2 regions of the Colwellia psychrerythraea 34H genome follow, and region 2 is predicted to be linked to the other one. Evidence: predicted binding sites of a transcription regulator. Region 2 holds the regulator's gene; the other holds the start of a gene.
What was found. Region 2 encodes MetJ, which represses methionine synthesis genes. Its sites were predicted from a motif close to TAGACGTCTAGACGTCTA; they were not measured.

Region 1 (3,434 bases), 840 kb from region 2:
ACTGATGACGGCCAATTCGATCAGATAACGCGCTACCAACGAAACTCACTAGCACTGAAATAACGGCAGCGCTTGAAAGAATGAGCCCTACATGTGTGGCAGATAATGCAAACTTTTCGTAAAGGATTACCGCTAAAAATGGCCATACCATGTAGTAACTACCACGGGTGATAAATGAACCAAATAACAAGATCCACATTAATCGTGGGAATGCTTTAAAGCGCTTTACTGAAACAACATTAGACATGAACTTCCTTATACCAAACGGCTCAATAATTGAGCTTTCAAGATAAAATTTAAAATCAGCTATTTCAAACCGTGCTTTATCTTGAATACAACCAGTTATATAAACAAAAAACCTTACTTAATTAATTGTATTGCTTTTGGGCCGAGAAAAGCAATACAATTTGTTCGGATAATCTATTTAATATTGCTGAGCAAAAACTATTACTACTCAAGAGATAAAGCACAAAGTACCTACTAACTCAGCCCCTATTGGCGTGTTTGACTCCGGCGTAGGCGGACTTTCTATTGCTAAATGCATAACCGAGCAACTTCCCCATGAAAATATTATCTATATTGCCGACAGTCTTCATGCTCCTTATGGCGAAAAATCTGTAGAATTTATTATCAAGCGTGTTAATTACATTGCCAAGCAACTTATTGATAAGGGTGTAAAAGCCATAGTTATTGCCTGTAATACTGCAACTGTGAATGCCATTGAGCAACTTAGATCGCAAGTGAGTATTCCTATCATTGGGGTTGAACCAGCAATTAAGCCTGCTGCAAAGCAGAGTATCAGTAAAAAAGTGGCTATATTAGCGACACAAGCAACCAGCGAAAATCAGCGTTTTAAAGACTTGATTGACTTACACCATAATGGTGCTGAAGTTCACATTCAACCCTGCCCTGGCCTAGTTGAATTTATTGAACAAGGTAATCAAAATAGTGACGATTGTAATGCCTTGTTAAAACAATATATCAATCCCCTCATTAAAGAAGGTATAGACACGCTAGTACTTGGTTGTACTCATTACCCTTTTGTTCAAAAACAAATAAGCCTCATTGCCGGTCAACAAGTAACAATTATTGAGACAGCCGCACCGGTTACAGTGCAATTAAGCAAGAAATTAGTAGAAAGAGAAATAAGTGCATGTAAAACACAGCAAGGACAATATCAATTTTTTAGCTCGCTTGAAACAAAACAGCAAGAACAAATATTTAGTCAATTGTGGCAGGAACCACTTACTTTACATGCGTTAAAGCCTTAATAAATTTCCCCTTCAATGACTTCGTTTAACTGAAACCTACCCAGAACATTACGCTAGTTCAATAAAATCACAATTAATTAGAGACGTTTAGCCGTCTAGGCGTAAAAAAGCTAGAAAGTTGTTTTCAACAGGTGTAGAATCGCCCCATTATTTTGTATAACTCAAATTTTTCTGAGGATTTATGTCTAGACATTTTTTTACTTCCGAGTCTGTTTCTGAAGGCCATCCGGATAAAATTGCCGATCAAATTTCTGATGCGGTATTAGATGCCATTATTGCCAAAGATAAACATGCTCGTGTGGCCTGTGAAACGATGGTAAAAACCGGTGTTGCTATTATTTCTGGTGAAGTATCAACTAATGCTTGGGTTGATTTAGAGAAACTTACCCGTAATGTGATTAGTGACATAGGCTATACCTCATCAGATGTTGGTTTTGATGGCGCAACTTGTGGCATCATGAATTTGATTGGTCAACAATCACCTGAAATTGCTCAAGGCGTAGATCGTAGCAACCCAGAAGAACAAGGTGCTGGCGATCAAGGTTTAATGTTTGGTTATGCAACCAATGAAACCCCTACATTAATGCCTGCACCATTATACTACTCACACCGTTTAGTTGAACGTCAAGCTGAAGCGCGTAAATCAGGTGTTTTACCTTGGTTACGCCCAGACGCTAAATCACAAGTAACATTTATCTATGAAGATAATAAGCCAGTTGCTATTGATACCGTGGTACTTTCTACGCAGCATAACCCTGATATTAAACAGGAAGATTTAGTTAGTGCTGTAATGGAAAATATTATTAACCATGTATTACCTGCAGAATTATTAACTGAAGATACTAAATACCATATCAACCCAACAGGCCGTTTTGTTATTGGTGGCCCAGTAGGTGATTGTGGTTTAACGGGTCGTAAGATTATTGTTGATACTTATGGTGGTATGGCTCGTCATGGCGGTGGAGCTTTCTCAGGTAAAGATCCATCAAAAGTTGACCGTAGTGCTGCTTATGCTGGACGTTATGTTGCTAAAAATATTGTGGCAGCCGGTCTTGCAGATCGTTGTGAAATTCAAATATCTTATGCCATTGGTGTTGCTGAGCCTACGTCAATTTCAATTGATACCTTCGGCACAGGCAGTATTTCTGAAGAAAGATTAGTTGAAATAGTACGTGAACATTTTGACTTACGTCCTTATGGCATCACTAAAATGTTAGACTTATTACACCCTATGTATCAGCAAACTGCTGCCTATGGTCATTTTGGTCGTGAACCATTTGAAATGACCGTTGGTGATGATACTTTCACAGCCTTTAGCTGGGAAAAAACTGATAAAGCAGACGATTTACGTAAAGCTGCAGGTTTATAGTTAATACCGAATAAAGCTAGGAGAAACTGAGTTATGCACTAAAGCATTACCTAGCCTCTCCTAATGAGTCAAGGAATAGATTTTTCATAAACTCTATTCCTAAAAAAACCAGTTTATCTAGTAGATAAACTGGTTTTTTATTTTAATAGTATCGATTTAAGCCTGTTATACCAATTGGATTAATAAATGAGTCCACTTAGTATTAAATACTGGTGCTAGTTAGCTGCATCAAGTTTTTTACGTAACGATTTGCCCCAAGCCTTAAAGAGGTTTTTTGCATCTTTAGCACGTTCCATCGCTGTATTAGGTTGATAGTCATCACCGATGGCTTGTGTACCTTCAAATATATGAATTAAGCTTCTTGTCTTACCATCACGTAAGTGAACTGATAAATGAAACTCACCAGAGCCTTTCGTTGTTGTTTCAGTATCTTCTTGTGAGGCATATGGCATAAAGCTGATAATTTCTACATCAACAATAAGTACGCCCTTACCTTCTTTGTCTACAATGTCGTAGCGACCTTTATTCTCAGTTAAGCCTTTTTCAACACCTTCTTTAAAACGTGCTTTTAAATGAGCTCGATTGCTATCTGTGACTTTCCACTCGAAACTTTCTTTATCAATCCAAGGGGGTGAAATAATTTTAGTGTGGGAAAGGTCTAAGTCTTGTATATAAACTTTATCATAACCACTTAATGAAATAATTGGGCTAGCAAAGTTCTTATCCACTGAGATCATTTCACCAGCAATGGCTGATTGACCTGCAAGTGCTAAAGAAAATACACTGGCCGCAAG
Region 2 (3,434 bases):
TAAAACATCATTGTGATGCTGAACAATATCCGCGGTTAACCAAGTCGTTAATTGCTCAATGTCTTTATGCAACCTAAGCAATAATTGCTTGGTATTATTAGCATTCAATAATTCAGTAATAAGTTGCGCTTGCTCTTTCGCTAACTCATCAATCGCTTGAGTTAATTCATCACTTTTTTGTATTGTATCTTCTGCGATGGTTCGTTCGACCAGAGAATAGAGAGCAAATAAACGGTCAGTTGTTTTACCATTAGCTGAGACCACAACGATATCGTTTAACTGACAATTTTCACGGATAATTTCAAGCGCACGTTTAATACATTTGGGCGTTGCTAATGAACTACCACCAAATTTATGTACTTGAATAGCATGTTTAGCCAATTTATTTTCTGCAGCTACTTCAGCAATAAAATCAATATCTGCAATTTCGTTGCTAGACACTGCTTTATCTTCGTTGACCTTATTTACAATCGTATTCTCTTGTTTCATCTCTCTGCCTGCTAATCTGTTTGTTATTACAGTTGGCTCTGCGTTAAACCATGTGCTAAATCAGCTAATATGTCATCAATATCTTCAATGCCTACAGATATACGTACTAAAGACTGAGTAATCCCCGCTTCAAGCTGATCTGGGATTGTCATACCTGCATGCGTCATAGTTGATGGGTGACTGATCAGACTTTCAACACCACCTAATGATTGTGCAAGGGTGAACAATTCGAGGTTTTCAAATAATTTTTTAACCGCTTCAACGTCACCCTTTATTTCAAAGCTTAACATTGCACCAAAGCCATACTGCTGTTTTTTGGCAATATGATGACCTGTGTGTTCAGGAAAACCTGGGAAATATATCGCATCAATAGCATCGTGATTTTTTAAAAAATCAGCAACTCGTAGCGCATTTTCTTGGTGTTGCTTCATTCGCACCGGTAATGTTTTTAAACCACGTAACGCGAGGAAACTATCAAAGGCACTGCCGGTAATACCAATACAATTCGCCCACCACGCTAACTGCTCACCTAACTCTTCGGTTTTAGCAACGACAACACCGCCCACTACATCACTATGACCATTAATGTACTTAGTGGTTGAGTGAAAAACAATATCAGCGCCTAGCGTAAGAGGTTGTTGCAGCGCTGGAGATAAAAACGTGTTATCTACCGCGACTAATGCACCTACTGCGTGACACGCTTTGGTTACTACTTCAATATCTACCAAACGTAATAAAGGATTACTTGGGCTTTCAAGTAACACCAATTTTGGCTTATGTGCTAACGCATTATCCAGTGCTTGTTGGTCATTTTGATCCACAACAATAAGCTTGAATTGACCACGTTTAGCTAAATGAGTAAATAATCTAAAACTACCGCCATAACAATCATGAGGAATGACGACCGTGTCTTGGGTAGATAATAACTGACAAATTAAATGCACTGCTGCCATGCCAGTACTGGTAACAATACCAACACTGCCTTGCTCTAATTCTGCAATCGCGCCAGCAAAAGTAGCTCGTGTTGGGTTACCCGTACGAGAATAATCAAATTGGCGTTTGTTATTAAAGCCCTTTAATGAATAGGTACTGGATAGGTAAATAGGAGCAACCACAGCGCCATGCTGCTGGTCGGTATTAATACCGGCTCTTACTGCCGAAGTGGTAATATTACCTTTTTTAGTAATCGACATTTAGTTCTCTCCATTAATTATGCTAGGTAATGAAACGCAGTGTTTAATTCGCATGTTTTATCAGTAATAACGCCGATATATAGCAACATCAGCGTTTAGATGTTTGGACGTCTATAACTCTAAACACTTTCATTAATTGGGTCAAGTAATTTTAGACTTCTAAACTTCTACTTGACTGGTTTTATGCAACAGGTAAAATCTATACTATTACATTTTAGAATACGTTATAACAAGATAGAGGAATATCGATGGCTCAGTGGAATGAAGAGTATATAAATCCCTATGCCGAACACGGTAAAAAGAGCGAGCAAGTAAAGAAAATTACCGTTTCTATTCCTTTGCGCGTCTTAAAAGTGTTGACAGATGAACGTACTAGACGCCAAGTAAATAACCTTCGCCATGCTACAAATAGTGAATTGTTATGTGAAGCGTTCTTACATGCATTTACTGGGCAACCCCTGCCTGATGATGAAGATTTAGCAAAAGATAATAATGAGAAGTTACCTGCAAGTGTCAGACGCTTGCTTGAAGCAAAGGGAATTACTGACTTTAGTGCTTACGAAGTTGAGGATGAATAACGTTTAACAATAAGTTAAACACACAAAAAAAAGGTACCTAATAAGTGCCTTTTTTATTGCCACTTTGTATTTGAAAAATCTGAGTAAGGCATGCGCCTCTGTCTACAAAGCTGAAAAAACAAAGCATAGCGCTTAACTGCACTTAAAAATACCGCCAAGAGCAAGGTCAGATAATTTGCTAGTTATCTATATGTGCTAATATATAACTTAGCAATTCATAGCTATTTGGGTTGTGATTCGTTAGCTCTTCTACCTAAGGCGAATACTTTGAGTAAAGAAAAAAACATAAACAACGCTGATGACACCATTAAAGATCAGATATTAGCCAGTATCGATTCCTTTATATATACCAAAGATTTATCGGGAAAATACACCTATGCAAACCAAGCGGTTTTAGATTTATTTGAAAAAAACTTAGCAGATGTTATTGGTTTTGATGATACTCACTTTTTTGATTTAGCTTTATCTAAACAATTAAAAGCAAACGATCGTATGGTGATGGATCAAGTAATCCGCATTGAAAATGAAGAAAGTAACTTTATCAGAGCGAAAAATGAAACCCGTATATTTAAAGTGGTCAAAAAACCACTTTTTGACCATTTAGGTAATGTAAACGGCATTTGTGGTATATCGACAGACATCACAGTAGAAAAACAACTACAAGAACAAGTCAATGAACAAAGTTACTTACTTGAGACCATGCTTAATAATATAGATGCCCATATTTATGTTAAAGACTGTGAACGTACCTTTTTATATGTGAATAATCGCGTTGCCGAGTTATTTGGCGATAAGGCCGAGAACATCATAGGTAAAAAAGATACTGATATTTTACCCAAAGAAATTGCCGAACATTTTTACCAATCAGATAAGCAGGTTTTTGAAACCAATCAAAAACAGGTCATTGAAGAAACGACTCATGGTGAAAATGGTGATAACTGTCACTACATCAGCACTAAAGTCCCCTTTGATCGGCCAGATAAATTACCCGCATTAATCGGTTTTTCAACTGATGTGACCGAACTATTCAAACTTAAAGAAGAATTTAAACTACTTGCCAATACTGACCCATTAACCAATTTATATAATCGACGCTTTTTCATTGAGCAAGCAGAAAAAGAGTATCAACGTGCAAAACGCTATTCATTGTCTATGACACTGATCTCCATTGATA

Region 1: metK (methionine adenosyltransferase) is a predicted target of MetJ. The motif match lies at 1,360-1,377, and genes of this name have one in related genera.

What each region holds. Positions count from the first base shown of each region.
Region 1 is NC_003910.7:1,285,860-1,289,293, reverse strand. Features, by position in the region: gene CPS_RS05600 (MFS transporter) at 1-247, opposite strand, end outside; gene murI (glutamate racemase) at 501-1,271, shown strand; gene metK (methionine adenosyltransferase) at 1,453-2,640, shown strand; gene CPS_RS05585 (DUF3313 family protein) at 2,856-3,434, opposite strand, start outside.
Region 2 is NC_003910.7:449,825-453,258, reverse strand. Features, by position in the region: gene CPS_RS02035 (bifunctional aspartate kinase/homoserine dehydrogenase II) at 1-489, opposite strand, end outside; gene metB (cystathionine gamma-synthase) at 516-1,682, opposite strand; gene metJ (met regulon transcriptional regulator MetJ) at 1,931-2,260, shown strand; gene CPS_RS02020 (sensor domain-containing diguanylate cyclase) at 2,528-3,434, shown strand, end outside.